3 regions of the Pseudomonas sp. HY7a-MNA-CIBAN-0227 genome follow, and region 2 is predicted to be linked to each of the others. Evidence: predicted binding sites of a transcription regulator. Region 2 holds the regulator's gene; each other region holds the start of a gene.

What was found. The regulator FliA, encoded in region 2, starts transcription of late flagellar genes. The targets are predictions, from matches to a motif close to CTAAAGTTTNNNNNNNNNNNGCCGNTAA.
Region 1: AAEZ06_RS15945 (methyl-accepting chemotaxis protein) is a predicted target of FliA. The motif match lies at 1,801-1,828, and genes of this name have one in related genera.
Region 3: AAEZ06_RS00190 (flagellar protein MotY) is a predicted target of FliA. The motif match lies at 3,036-3,063, and genes of this name have one in related genera.

What each region holds. Positions count from the first base shown of each region.
Region 1 covers NZ_JBEOPT010000008.1:242,132-247,238, reverse strand. Annotated here, with positions in the region: gene AAEZ06_RS15945 (methyl-accepting chemotaxis protein) at 1-1,689, opposite strand, end outside; gene AAEZ06_RS15940 (LysR substrate-binding domain-containing protein) at 1,880-2,800, opposite strand; gene AAEZ06_RS15935 (NorM family multidrug efflux MATE transporter) at 2,952-4,364, shown strand; gene AAEZ06_RS15930 (putative bifunctional diguanylate cyclase/phosphodiesterase) at 4,361-5,107, opposite strand, start outside.
Region 2 covers NZ_JBEOPT010000009.1:115,089-120,195, forward strand. Annotated here, with positions in the region: gene AAEZ06_RS16690 (chemotaxis protein CheA) at 1-2,146, opposite strand, end outside; gene AAEZ06_RS16695 (protein phosphatase CheZ) at 2,159-2,947, opposite strand; gene AAEZ06_RS16700 (chemotaxis response regulator CheY) at 2,966-3,340, opposite strand; gene fliA (RNA polymerase sigma factor FliA) at 3,509-4,249, opposite strand; gene fleN (flagellar synthesis regulator FleN) at 4,246-5,079, opposite strand.
Region 3 covers NZ_JBEOPT010000001.1:34,630-39,736, forward strand. Annotated here, with positions in the region: gene AAEZ06_RS00180 (response regulator transcription factor) at 1-72, opposite strand, end outside; gene AAEZ06_RS00185 (argininosuccinate synthase) at 718-1,935, opposite strand; gene AAEZ06_RS00190 (flagellar protein MotY) at 2,064-2,972, opposite strand; gene pyrC (dihydroorotase) at 3,129-4,175, shown strand; gene rnt (ribonuclease T) at 4,172-4,843, shown strand; gene AAEZ06_RS00205 (peroxiredoxin) at 4,910-5,107, opposite strand, start outside.

The DNA.
Region 1 (5,107 bases), on a different contig from region 2:
CATGGTGCTGATGGCGTTGCCGGTTTCCTGCTGGATACTCTGGATCATCCCGGAAATCTCGTCGGTGGCCTGACGGGTGCGCGACGCCAGGTTGCGCACTTCATCGGCCACCACCGCAAAGCCACGACCCTGCTCGCCGGCCCGGGCTGCTTCGATGGCGGCGTTGAGGGCCAGCAGGTTGGTCTGTTCGGCAATCGAGGTGATCACCCCAACAATTCCGCCGATTTCCTGGGAGCGCTGCCCCAAGGTGTTGATCACCGTCGCCGTGCTGTTCAGTGCGGTGGCGATATGTTCCAGGGACGACGACGCCTCTTGCATCGAGGTACGGCCGATCCGTGTTTGCTGGGCGTTTTCCTGGGCCAGGCGTTCGGTACTGCCCATATTGTCGGCGATGTTCAGCGACGTGGCGCTGAATTCTTCCACTGCGCCGGCCATGCTGGTGATCTCGCCGGACTGCTGCTCCATGCCTTCATAGGCACCACCGGACAGACCGGACAGCGCCTGAGCGCGGCTGTTGACCTCTTCGGCAGCCTTGCGGATATGGGACACCATGTTCGACAGCGCTTCGCCCATCTGATTGAAGCTGCGGGCCAACTGACCGATTTCGTCGTGGCTGGAGACATTCAAGCGCGCACTCAAATCCCCGGCACCCAAGGCTTCGGCCTGGCGCACCAGGTCCCCAAGCGGCGCCAATTTGCTGCGCAGCAGCCAGACCGTCGCGCCCACCGCCAGCAACATCGCCAGCACGCTGCCGATCACCAGGCGAATGCCCACCGACCAGGTCACTGCGCGAATTTCGGCTTTCGGCATGCTCGCCACCACCGACCACGGGCCACCGTCGAACGGCACCGAAACGCTGTAGAAGTCTTCGTTCTTGTCGCTCCAGAAATGGCCCTTACCCGGTTTCTTGGCCAGATCGAGCATCACCGGAACCGCTTGATCCAATGCTTGCACGCCGGCCGGCGGCACCAACCAACGCTGCTGTTCGTCCAGCAACGCCAGGGAGCCGGTCTGGCCAATACGGAAACGCTTGAGGTTGTCGAATTGGGTGTTCTGCGCATCGGTGTAGTCGAAACCGATAAACAATACGGCGATGACCTTACCGGCCGTATCACGCACTGGACTGTATTGAGTCATGTAGGAGCGTTCGAACAACACCGCTCGGCCGATGTAACTCTGCCCGGCCAGCAGGCGCGAATAGGCCGGGCCCTGGCGATCCAGCACCGTACCGATGGCGCGATTGCCATCCTGCTTGGTCAGGGAAGTACTGACCCGGATGAAGTCATCGCCGCTGCGCACAAACACCGTGGCCACGCCGCCGGACATCTGCTTGAACTCGTCGACTTCGTCGAAGTTGTTGTTGAGCATCTCAGTACCGAGGTACAGGCTCGGCGTCTGCACGCCGGCCACTGTCACCAGCTGGTCTGCACGCACACTCAAGCCGGCGCCGAAGCGTTTTTCGAACAGCCCGCTCAAACGCTGGGTGCTCTCGCGCAAGGTGCCGTGGAAGGTATTGAGCTGGTCAGCGAGCAACCGCGCCTCGCTGGCCAGGTGTTCTTCCCGGGTATCGAGGTTGGCGGAGTCCAGGGAACGCAGGGCAAAGACAGTACTGCCGCTGATGACGACAGCCAATATCACCGCTAAGGCAAACCCCAGCTGGGAGGCAATCCGGGCGCGTGGTTGAGACATGACAGCTCCTGGCCGAGGCCCGGATCATCCTGATCTCATAGCGCAGCTCGGCAAATTTTCTAATAGGGGGGGCACGCTGAGCCGCTAAAAAATGACGGCTCCGTCACACCTACTTCGGCGGGGCTGATCAATACTTGAGTGATTCACAGAGGCGCCACTCAAACGCATTGCTTTGGGACACTACACCGAGTCAGTCGAGCCGTTCGACCTGAGGCAACTCCATCGCCCTGACCTCGCCCTGAAGGAAGTCCGAGAGCCTGCGCAAGCGCTCACCACCGGGACGGGTTTTCGGCCAAACCAGGTAGTAATTTTCCCCACTGGCCACAGCGGTCGGCCACGGCAGGCTCAACCGGCCTTGGGCCACGTCTTCGGCCACCATCAGCAAATCGCCCATCGACACCCCATAACCTCGGGCCGCGGCGATCATGCCCAGTTCCAGGGTATCGAACACTTGCCCACCCTTGAGCGATACCTGGGACGACAGCCCCATACGCGCCAACCAGTTGCGCCAATCCCGACGGTCTGGCGTCGGGTGCAGCAGTTCGGCAGTGGCCAGGCGCGCAGCGTCCCAGGGCCCGTCGCTGAGCAGGTTGGGCGCACCCACCGGGATCAGCAGTTCGGGAAACAGGTAACAGGCCTCCCAGTCTGGTGGAAAGTGGCCATTGCTCAGCAGTACAGCGCAGTCGAAGGGCTCCTGATTGAAGTCCACTTCATCGATGCTCATCCAGGCGCTGGTCAATTGCACTTCATTGCCTGGCTGCAAATGCCGGAAACGACTGAGCCGCGCCAGCAACCAGCGCATGGTCAGGGTGGACGGTGCCTTCATGCGCAGGATGTCATCTTCGGCGTTCAGGGTATGACAGGCGCGCTCCAGGGCGGCAAAGCCCTCGCGCACACCGGGCAGCAGCAATCGCGCCGCTTCGGTGAGCTGCAAGGTGCGACCGCTACGCTGGAACAGGCGGCAGGCGAAATGCTCTTCCAGGGTGCGAATGTGCCTGCTAACCGCACTTTGGGTAATGGACAACTCCTCTGCCGCACGGGTGAAGGAGTTGTATCGCGACGCGGCTTCAAATGCCCGCAAGGCATAAAGCGGAGGAAGACGACGAGACATAGGGACAGCTCCGACAGCGCAATCTCGAAACCCTACCAGAATCGCTCAGGCATGAGTTTTAATCATGCAAACCATCGCATTTATCCCTTTGTGCAAAGTGCTGAGAGCGCCGAGAATCAACCCTCCCCCCTACTCCGACTTTTTGAGCGTGATGATCATGCAGCATCCGGCACGTACCGAACTCTGGGCCATTCTGCGGCTGGCAGGGCCGTTGATTGCCTCACAGTTGGCGCACATGCTGATGGTGCTGACTGACACCCTGATGATGGCTCGACTGAGCCCCGAAGCCCTGGCTGGCGGTGGCTTGGGCGCGGCGAGCTATTCGTTTGTATCGATCTTCTGCATCGGCGTGATCGCCGCCGTCGGCACGCTGGTCGCCATCCGCCAGGGCGCGGGCGACATTGAAGGCGCCACCCGGCTGACCCAGGCCGGGCTCTGGCTGGCGTGGCTGATGGCGCTGGTGGCCGGCTTGCTGCTGTGGAACCTCAAGCCGGTGCTGCTGATGTTCGGCCAGACGCAAACCAACGTGCACTCGGCCGGGCAGTTCCTGATGATTCTGCCGTTCGCCCTGCCCGGCTACCTGACCTTCATGGCCCTGCGCGGCTTTACCAGTGCCATCGGCAAGGCGACGCCAGTCATGGTGATCAGCCTGGGCGGTACGGTGATCAACTATCTGCTCAACCATGCCTTGATCGAAGGCATGTTCGGCCTGCCTAAGCTGGGCCTGGTGGGCATTGGCCTGGTGACCGCCGTAGTCGCCAACTGCATGGCCCTGGCACTGATTTGGTACATCAAAATCAACCGAGCCTACGATGCTTATCCGCTGTGGGAGGGCCTGTTGCGTCCCAACCTTCAGTACCTGCGAGAACTGTGGCGCCTGGGCCTGCCAATTGGTGGCACCTATGCGGTGGAAGTCGGCTTGTTTGCATTCGCAGCGCTGTGCATGGGCACCATGGGCAGCACGCAATTGGCGGCGCACCAGATCGCCCTGCAAATCGTCTCGGTGGCGTTCATGGTCCCGGCGGGGTTGTCCTACGCGATCACCATGCGCATCGGCCAGCACTATGGCGCCGGGCAATTGCTGGATGCACGTCTGGCCGGGAGGGTCGGGATTGTCTTCGGAGCGGTGGCGATGCTCGGGTTTGCGGTGATGTTCTGGCTGCTGTCGAACCAGTTGATCGGCCTGTTCCTCGACCACAATGACCCGGCGTTTCGCGATGTCATCAGCCTGGCGGTCAGCCTGTTGGCTGTCGCTGCCTGGTTTGAGCTGTTCGATGGCGTACAGACCATCGCCATGGGCTGTATTCGCGGGCTCAAGGACGCCAAGACCACGTTCCTGGTGGGGCTGGGTTGCTACTGGCTTATCGGCGCACCAGCCGCCTGGTTGATGGCCTTCACGCTCGGCTGGGGGCCGACCGGCGTCTGGTGGGGCTTGGCTCTCGGCCTGGCGTGCGCAGCGGTAAGCCTGACGTGGGCGTTTGAAGCGAAGATGAAGCGGATGATTCGCCGGGAAGGAGCGGTGCATGAAGCTCACAATGAATTTCAGGCAGCGCAGCCGGACTAGATCACGTCTCCCAACAATGCCTGCTGACTGCTGCCAAACGTCAGATATTCCACCAACTGCGCCAGCGGCAACGGCTTGCTGATCAGATAGCCCTGGGCTTGATCACAGCCAAACAACCTCAACAACGCCAACTGCTCGGGCGTTTCCACACCTTCAGCGACCACTTCCAGGTTGAGGTTGTGGGCCAGGTTGATCATGGCGTGGACCAGCTTGCGGTTTTCTTCGCGCTCTTCCATGCCGCCTACAAAGCTCTTGTCGATTTTCAGCAAGGTAATCGGCAGGCTGTTGAGGTGCACGAACGATGAGAACCCGGTGCCAAAGTCATCCAGGGAAAAACGCACCCCCAGGCGGCCGAGAGCGTCCATGGTCTGCTTGACCAGATCGCTGCGACGCATCACGGCGGTTTCCGTCAGTTCGAATTCCAGCCACTGCGCGTCCACCCCCCGCTCGGCAATCAGCCGGCTAAGGGTCGACAACAATTGGCTGTCCTGGAACTGACGGAACGACAGGTTGACCGCCATGTGCAGCGGCGCAATCCCGCGTTCGCGCAGATCCTGCATGTCACGCAAGGCCCGGGAAATCACCCAGTAACCCAGCGGCACAATCAAGCCACTCTGCTCGGCCAGGGGCACGAACTCACTGGGCGGCAACAGGCCGCGCTCGCCATGGCGCCAGCGCACCAAGGCCTCCAGGCCGACGATATGCCCGTCGTCCAGGTCCAACCGTGGCTGGTAATGCAACTC
Region 2 (5,107 bases):
CATCGAGAATCAGTGCGATCCGACCGTCACCGGTAATGGTCGCACCCGACATGCCCGGGGTTCCCTGCAGCATTTTGCCCAAAGGCTTGATGACCACTTCTTCCTGGCCTACCAGTTGATCGACGACAAAGCCGATACGCTGGGTGCCCACGGAGAGAATCACCACATGGCCTTCACGCTGCTCTTCATGTTTGGCCGAGGCCACCAGCCAGCGCTTGAGGTAGAACAGTGGCAACGCCTTGTCGCGCACGATCACTACTTCCTGGCCGTCCACCACGTTGGTGCGCGACAGGTCGAGGTGGAAGATTTCGTTGACGTTGACCAGCGGGAAGGCGAAGGCCTGGTTACCCAGCATCACCATCAGGGTGGGCATGATCGCCAAGGTCAACGGCACCTTGATGACGATCTTCGAGCCCTGGCCCTTGGTCGAGTAGATATTGATCGAGCCATTGAGCTGGCTGATCTTGGTTTTCACCACGTCCATGCCCACGCCACGGCCGGACACGTCGGAAATCTCGGTCTTGGTTGAGAAACCCGGTGCAAAAATCAGGTTGTAGCACTCGGTGTCCGTCAGGCGGTCGGCGGCGTCCTTGTCCATCACGCCGCGCTTGACCGCGATGCCCCGCAGAATGTTCGGGTCCATGCCTTTGCCGTCATCAGAGATGGACAGCAGGATATGGTCGCCTTCCTGTTCCGCCGCCAGAATCACCTTGCCGCCACGGGTCTTGCCCGTTGCTTCACGTTCTTCCGGGGTTTCGATGCCGTGGTCAACGGCGTTGCGCACCAAGTGGACCAGCGGGTCGGCCAGGGCCTCGACAAGGTTTTTGTCGAGGTCGGTTTCTTCGCCCACCAGTTCCAGGTTGATCTCTTTCTTCAACTGCCGAGCCAAGTCGCGAACCAGGCGCGGGAAGCGGCCGAAGACTTTCTTGATCGGCTGCATCCGGGTCTTCATGACGGCGGTTTGCAGGTCAGCGGTGACCACGTCGAGGTTCGATACGGCCTTTTGCATGGCTTCATCGCCACTGTTAAGCCCCAGGCGCACCAGACGGTTACGCACCAGCACCAGCTCGCCGACCATGTTCATGATGTCGTCCAGCCGTGCGGTATCAACCCGTACGGTGGTTTCGGCTTCACTGACGGGTTGCTTGTCCGGGGTGGGGGCAGCAGGTGCTCGCGCTGGGGCCGGGGCAGGCACAGGTTTCGCAGCCACTGGTGCAGCGGCCTTGGCAGCAACCGGAGCCGGTGTGGCAACAGCGGCCGTGGCCGTGGCAGCAGCGGCAGGTGCGACATCGGAGAACTTGCCCTTGCCGTGCAGGTCATCGAGCAGGGATTCGAACTCGTGATCAGAGATCAGGCCATCGGCAGAGGGTGCGGCTGGCGCAGCAGCAGCCGCAGCGACTGCCGGCAGCGCTTCAGCGGCAAACGAGCCTTTGCCATGCAACTGATCCAGCAATGCTTCGAATTCGTCGTCGGTGATTTCATTGCTGGCAGGTGCAGCCGCTTTCACTGGCGCGGGCGTCGCCGCCACGGCGTCGGGGGCAAACTGGCCCTTGCCATGCAACTGGTCGAGCAACGACTCGAACTCGTCGTCGGTAATGTCTTCGGTAGTCGGCACCATTGCTTGTGTAGCGGCTACCGGAGCCTCAGCCTGGGCCTTGACGGCATTGAGCGAGTCCAGCAGTTGTTCAAATTCGCTGTCAGTGACATCACCTGCGGGCTCGGCCACAGGTTCAGCCACTGGTGCCGGTGCATTGGCAGCCGGTTCTGCCAGGCGCGCCAGAGCGGCCAGCAGTTGCGGGGTGGCGGCAGTGATCGGTGCACGTTCGCGCACTTCACTGAACATGCCGTTGACCGCGTCCAATGCTTCCAGAATCACGTCCATCAATTCCGAGTCGACGTGCCGCTCACCCTTGCGCAGGATGTCGAACACGTTCTCGGCGATGTGACAGCACTCCACCAGCTCATGGAGCTGGAGGAAGCCGGCGCCCCCTTTTACAGTGTGAAAACCGCGAAAAATTGCATTGAGCAGGTTCGCATCATCCGGTCGGCTTTCCAGCTCAACCAGTTGCTCGGACAGTTGCTCCAAAATTTCGCCGGCCTCTACAAGAAAATCCTGAAGGATTTCTTCATCGGCGCCGAAGCTCATGTACGTGTGCTCCTAAAATCCAAGACTGGACAGCAAATCGTCTACGTCATCTTGCCCTGACATAACGTCTTCACGTTTATCGGCATGAATCTGCGGACCTTCACCCTTGGCGAGGTGTTTTTGTGGATCTTTTTCCGAGAGGATCGCTTCGCGGTCATGTTCAATACCGGCAAAACGATCCACCTGCCCGGCCATCAGCACCAGTTTGAGCAAATTGCTTTCCACTTCAGTGACCAGTTGGGTCACCCGTTTGATCACCTGGCCGGTGAGGTCCTGGTAATCCTGGGCCAGCAGAATGTCGTTGAGGTTGCTGGAAACCGTGCGGTTTTCCTGCTCACAACGCGACAGAAATCCTTCGACCCGACGCGCCAGCTCACGAAATTCTTCGGCGCCCACTTCCCGGCGCATGAAACGGCCCCAGTCGGTGCTCAGCGCCTTGGCTTCATTGGCCATGCCGTTGACCAGGGGCGTGGAGTTTTCCACCAGGTCCATGGTGCGGTTGGCCGCAGCCTCAGTCAGCCTGACCACATAGGACAGGCGTTCGGTGGCATCGGTGATTTGCGAGATTTCTTCGGCCTGGGGCATGTGCGGGTCAATCTGAAAATTGACGATTGCACTGTGCAGCTCACGGGTGAGTTTGCCCACTTCCTGGTACAGGCCGCGATCACGGGTCTGGTTAAGCTCATGAATCAACTGCACCGCATCGCCGAACCGGCCTTTTTCAAGGCTTTCGACCAACTGGTGAGCATGTTTTTTCAGGGTCGATTCGAAATCGGCCTGCGATGATTCGTTATGCTCCATAGCTCCCCCGTGGCGACATCAATGGTTGATGCGTTCGAAGATTTTTTCGATCTTCTCTTTCAAGGCCAATGCGGTGAATGGCTTGACCACGTAGCCGTTGACCCCGGCCTGGGCGGCTTCGATGATCTGTTCACGCTTGGCTTCGGCGGTCACCATCAGCACGGGAAGGCTGCGCAGTTTTTCATCAGCGCGCACATGACGCAGCAAATCGATACCGGTCATGCCCGGCATGTTCCAGTCGGTTACCAGAAAGTCGATGCTCCCGCTGTTGAGGATCGGAATCGCTGTAATGCCGTCATCCGCCTCGACCGTATTTGTGAACCCAAGGTCACGCAACAGGTTTTTTATGATCCGCCGCATCGTTGAGAAGTCATCAACGATGAGGATTTTCATGTTCTTGTCCAATTCGACCTCCAAGCAGTCTTAAACGCGTCCAGCACCTGGGCGCGCCATTTCAATCAACAGGCGTTACACAAAAAGGACTGCAGGGGTACACCACGGGCTAACCCGTCCACACCAAGAGCATGGACGGTGTCGTTCGCAGTGTCCCCACACTGCCTGTCAGCGCGCTCGCCACTCTCCCAAACGCCCCCGCAAGCGGGCCGCGCACTGGCTGTGTAACTGGCTGACCCGCGATTCGCTGACCCCCAGGACCTCACCGATTTCCTTGAGGTTCAGCTCTTCGTCGTAGTACAGCGCCAACACTAGTCGCTCACGCTCCGGCAAATTGGCAATCGCGCCCGCCAGTGCGCCCTGAAAGCGTTCATCTTCCAGATCGCGCGACGGTTCGAGATGAGCACTCGCGCCGTCCTCGTGCAGCCCTTCATGTTCGCCGTCCTGCAACAGGTCGTCGAAACTGAACAAGCGACTGCCCAAGGTATCGTTCAAAATCCCGTAGTAATCGTCGAGACTCAATTGGAGTTCGGCCGCAACTTCGTGATCTTTAGCGTCACGACCGGTTTTTGCTTCAATTGAGCGAATTGCGTCACTTACCATGCGGGTATTACGGTGGACCGAACGCGGCGCCCAATCACCTTTACGCACTTCGTCGAGCATCGCGCCACGGATACGGATACCCGCATACGTCTCGAAACTCGCACCCTTGCTCGCGTCATATTTGGTCGACACTTCGAGCAAGCCGATCATGCCTGCCTGGATCAGGTCTTCGACCTGAACGCTGGCGGGCAAGCGTGCCAGCAAGTGGTAGGCAATGCGCTTGACCAAGGGCGCATAGCGCTCAATCAATTCGCCTTGGCTATCACGAGCCGAACTCTTGTAAAGGTTGTAGCCGCTGGCTGTCATAACACCGGTCCTGCACTCGTCTGATGCACCAATCGCTCGACGAAAAACTCCAGATGCCCCCGCGGATTGGCGGGCAACGGCCAAGTATCGACCTTCTGAGCAATAGCCTTGAACGCCAGTGCGCACTTCGAACGAGGGAATGCTTCATAGACTGCACGCTGCTTTTGCACAGCCTTGCGCACACACTCGTCATAGGGAACTGCGCCAACATATTGTAAGGCGACATCGAGGAAGCGATCCGTGACCTTGGTCAACTTGGCGAACAGGTTGCGTCCTTCCTGCGGGCTTTGGGCCATGTTGGCCAGCACGCGGAAGCGGTTCATGCCGTAGTCGCGGTTAAGCAGTTTGATCAGGGCGTAGGCGTCGGTGATCGAGGTGGGCTCGTCGCAGACCACCAGCAACACTTCTTGCGCTGCGCGCACAAAGCTGACCACGGACTCACCGATCCCGGCGGCGGTGTCGATCACCAGCACGTCGAGGTTGTCGCCAATATCGCTGAAGGCCTGGATCAGGCCCGCATGCTGCGCCGGGCTCAGATGCACCATGCTCTGGGTGCCGGAGGCAGCCGGCACGATGCGAATCCCGCCGGGACCCTGCAACAGCACGTCGCGCAGCTCACAGCGGCCCTCGATGACATCGGCCAATGTATGTTTGGGCGTCAGTCCCAGCAGAACATCAACGTTCGCCAGTCCCAGGTCGGCATCCAGCAGCATGACGCGGCGGCCAAGCTCTGCCAGGGCCAGGGACAAATTCACTGACACGTTAGTTTTCCCGACGCCACCTTTGCCGCCGGTCACCGCGATCACCTGTACGGGATGCATGCTGCCCATTTTATTTCTTTACCTTGTCTTGCTTAGA
Region 3 (5,107 bases), on a different contig from region 2:
ATGACGTTCCATTAGCATACGTACAGCAAGACGAATGACGGGATGATCATCCACGATCAGCACTTTATTCATGGGCAAGTCCAATTTCGCTGTTCGAGTTATTTAGAGCCCGCACAATAGCCTAGTCGTTTCATCCTTGGCATAGCTCTCCCCCCCAAGCAACAGCAATCAGAGACCCACCCCACAAGGAGATAGGATTTAGCCTACAAAAAAACGTCAGCAAGGGTGTATCGCATGTTATTTGGCCTTTCAGAACATTCCGTAGGCAAACATATTTTGAGTGAAATACTCCTACGCAAAGGGGTTCAGCGTAACCATACCGCACACGAGTTCCAGGCAATGCCCCTTGCTTGCCTTTAACCTTACGCTGCTGACGCGCAGAGCATTAACGTTGCAAATGCTCTCAAGAGAAGTTAGCCGTTAATACCCCTGTAGATCTGACGTATAAGCCAATACCACACACCTATTAATTTTTCCGACATCATGAAGAAGACATCTAAACTTCAATACCTCAATATTTCCTACAGCAAGCCAGGCGAACTAAACGTAGCGACACATAGACAGAGTTGCCAAACCAGTATTTAAAAATAAAACCGATGCGACGCACTGGCTCCTCTCTATCAATAAAACACGATAAACAAAGTTCAGACTCCCAATAATTTTCAGTAAAAAAAAGGCCCCTTAAACAAGGGACCTTTTCACAACAGCTCAAATATTTCAGAACAACTTACGGCCCTTGTTGGCTGCAATGCGCATGCGCAGTGCATTGAGCTTGATGAAGCCGGCCGCGTCTGCCTGATTGTAGGCGCCGCCATCTTCTTCAAAAGTGGCGATATTGGCATCGAACAGCGACTCGTCCGACTTGCGCCCGGTGACGATGACGTTACCCTTGTACAGTTTCAGGCGCACAACACCGCTCACGTGGGCCTGGGAAGCGTCGATCATCTGTTGCAGCATCAGACGCTCAGGGCTCCACCAGTAGCCGGTGTAGATCAGGCTGGCGTACTTGGGCATCAACTCGTCTTTGAGGTGAGCGACTTCACGGTCCAGGGTGATGGACTCGATGGCGCGGTGAGCACGCAGCATGATGGTGCCGCCCGGGGTTTCGTAGCAGCCACGGGACTTCATGCCCACGTAACGGTTCTCGACGATGTCCAGACGGCCAATACCGTGTTCGCCACCGATACGGTTCAAGGTCGCCAATACGGTGGCCGGGGTCATTTCGACGCCGTCCAGCGCGACGATGTCGCCGTTGCGGTAGGTCAGCTCCAGGTACTGTGCAGTGTCAGGCGCGTTCTCCGGGGAGACAGTCCATTTCCACATGTCTTCTTCGTGCTCGGTCCAGGTGTCTTCCAGCACGCCGCCTTCATAGGAGATGTGCAGCAAGTTGGCGTCCATCGAGTACGGGGACTTCTTCTTGCCGTGGCGCTCGATCGGAATGTTGTGCTTTTCAGCGTAGTCCATCAGCTTTTCACGAGACAGCAGGTCCCATTCGCGCCAAGGGGCAATCACTTTCACACCAGGCTTCAACGCATAGGCGCCCAGTTCGAAACGCACCTGGTCGTTGCCCTTGCCGGTGGCGCCATGGGAAATGGCGTCAGCGCCGGTTTCGTTGGCGATTTCGATCAGGCGCTTGGCAATCAGCGGACGTGCAATGGAGGTACCCAGCAGGTACTCGCCTTCATAGACGGTGTTGGCGCGAAACATCGGGAAGACGAAATCGCGGACGAACTCTTCGCGCAGGTCGTCAATGTAGATCTCTTTCACGCCCATGGCTTGCGCCTTGGCACGTGCAGGTTCGACCTCTTCGCCCTGACCCAGGTCAGCGGTGAAGGTCACCACTTCACAGTTATAAGTATCCTGCAGCCACTTGAGGATCACCGAAGTGTCCAGGCCGCCGGAATACGCGAGAACGACCTTGTTTACGTCGGCCATGCCATCACTCCACGGGTTTTACGGAAAGGCGTCGATTCTACCGATCAAAACCGTGAATTTACAGGGGCGCGACAGCAAATGAAGATAAAGCGACAGATTCTGTCGGGCGAGCGACTAATAGCCGCACCTCAGGAGGTGGTGGCGGCGCTACTCGGGGCCTTCGCCTGGGGCGTCGGCTTCTCGGGAGCCGGCACCCGCTCCAGATGAATATTGACCCGGCGATTCTTCGCCCGGTTGCCTGGATTGGTGTTCGGTGCCAGCGGGTAACGTTCACCGTGAAAACGCAGGACAATCTGCGATTCAGGGATACCGTTGGCCTTGAGAAAGTCCATCACCGCCAGGCCGCGACGCCTTGAAAGGTCACGATTGGTCAGGCGATTGCCGCTGTTGTCCGAGTGGCCGTCCAACTCGATATGATTGACGGTCGGATCGGCCTTGATGAATTCCAGCATCACCAACAGCTTGGCCTTGGCAGCGGCGTCCAGATCGATGCCACCACCGGGAAAACCTACCTCGGCCTGTTTGACCTGCTCGAAATTCATCGGCAGCAGTTTCGCGGTACACAACTGGTAGTCGCTGTAGGCTTTGTTGAACTTCACCGGCAATAGACGTATTTCGGAGTAACCCCCATCGCGGCCGTAGTGGCGTACCGTCGGGCTGCGGCCATCGAGCAAGCCATTGAACAAACGCCCGGCCTGGGCTTGGGAGCTGTTGAACAGCACATCACCGCTACCGGCACGCACTGCTCCCAGATTGATATCACCGCGCCCCGGCTGCCACGGCGCTGCTGCCGCTAATAGTGTCGCGGAACCTGCGCCCAGGGAGCCGTTATAGGCTTTCAGGCGAAATGTTGCCTGCTCGCCCGCACGGCGCACGAACTCGCCAGAACCAAAATCGCTGATCGGCTGGCTCAAGCGACACTCGAATTTGTCGCCTTCTACCTTCCACTCAATATTCTCCAGACGGGTCTGGAACGTGAGGGCCATCGCGGGCAAGCTGGCGAACACACTGAGCAGGGCTAGATAATGCTGGCGCACGGGAGGCTCCATTGGTTTCTACAACACATCAAGGCGTCATACATCGTTAAGGCATACCCAGGGATATCGGTCGCATCCTGCAAAACTTGATAGCGAGTGCCTGCAAGAGTCTTTTCCGGTAGCATTCCCACCAGATTGACCCGCCTGGAATCCCCAATGTCCGACCGCCTGACCCTGCTGCGTCCCGACGACTGGCATATTCATCTTCGCGATGGTGCAGCGTTGCCCCAAACCGTGGCCGATGTAGCGCGTACGTTTGGCCGCGCCATCATCATGCCTAACCTGGTACCTCCGGTGCGTAACGCCGCGGAAGCCGACGCCTATCGCCAGCGCATTCTCGCTGCACGACCGGCCGGTAGCCGCTTCGAACCGTTGATGGTGCTGTACCTGACCGACCGTACCCAGCCCGAAGAAATTCGCGAGGCCAAGGCCTGCGGCTTTGTCCACGCCGCCAAGCTGTACCCGGCCGGCGCAACCACCAACTCAGATTCTGGCGTGACCAGCATAGATAAGATCCTGCCGGCTATCGAAGCCATGGCCGAGGTCGGCATGCCGTTGCTGATCCACGGCGAAGTCACCCGTGGTGATGTCGACGTATTCGATCGCGAGAAGATCTTTATCGACGAGCATATGCGTCGCGTGGTCGAGCTGTTCCCGACTCTCAAAGTCGTGTTCGAACACATCACCACCGCTGATGCCGTGCAGTTCGTCACCGAGGCCTCGGCCAACGTCGGTGCGACCATCACCGCGCATCACTTGCTGTACAACCGCAACCACATGCTGGTGGGCGGGATTCGGCCGCACTTCTACTGCCTGCCGATCCTCAAGCGAAACACCCATCAGGTCGCACTGCTCGATGCCGCCACCAGTGGCAGCGAGAAGTTCTTCCTCGGCACAGATTCCGCGCCCCACGCCCAGCACGCCAAGGAAGCGGCGTGTGGTTGTGCCGGCTGCTACACCGCCTATGCCGCAATCGAGCTGTACGCCGAGGCGTTCGAGCAACGCAACGCCCTGGACAAGCTTGAAGGTTTCGCCAGCCTCAATGGCCCGCGCTTCTACGGGCTGCCGGCGAATACCGACCGCATTACCCTGGTTCGTGAAGACTGGACCGCCCCAACCAGCCTGCCATTTGGCGAGCTGACCGTAATCCCGCTGCGCGCCGGTGAAACACTGCGCTGGCGCCTGCTGGAGGAACACCCGTGAGTGAAGACCATTTCGACGACGACCAGGAACACGGTGGTGGTGGTTCCCGTCACCCGATGGCCGAGCGTTTCCGTGGCTACCTGCCAGTGGTCATTGATGTAGAAACCGGCGGTTTCAACTGCGCCACCGACGCCTTGCTGGAAATTGCTGCCGTCACCATTGGCATGGATGAACAGGGTTTCGTGTTTCCGGAACACACCCACTTCTTTCGCGTCGAACCGTTCGAAGGCGCCAACATCGAGGCGGCCGCCCTGGAGTTCACCGGGATCAAGCTCGATCATCCGCTGCGCATGGCCGTCAGCGAAGAAACCGCGCTGACCGATATTTTTCGCGGTGTACGCAAGGCATTGAAGGCCAATGGCTGCAAACGCGCCATCCTCGTAGGCCACAACAGCAGCTTCGACTTGGGCTTCCTCAACGCCGCCGTGACGCGCCTGGACATGAAACGCAACCCGTTTCATCCGTTCTCCAGTTTCGACACCGCAACGTTGGCAGGTCTGGCCTATGGCCAAACCGTGCTGGCAAAAGCCTGCCAGGCCGCCGGTATCGACTTCGACGGCCGTGAAGCCCACTCGGCCCGCTACGACACCGAGAAGACCGCCGACCTGTTCTGCGGCATCGTCAACCGCTGGAAACAGATGGGTGGGTGGGAAGACTTCAACGACTGAGGTTAAATCCCGCGCATAAAAAAACCGGCCCTATCAGGCCGGTTTTTTTTGCCGCTAACGTGGCGATTACAGCTTGTTAGCGTTCTCGGTCAGGTAAGCAGCAACGCCTTCTGGCGAAGCGTTCATGCCCTTGTCGCCTTTTTTCCAGTTGGCAGGGCAGACTTCACCGTGCTCTTCGTGAAATTGCAGCGCGTCAACCAGGCGGATCAGCTCTTCCATGTTACGGCCCAGCGGCAGGTCGTTGATGATCTGCGAGCGGACAAC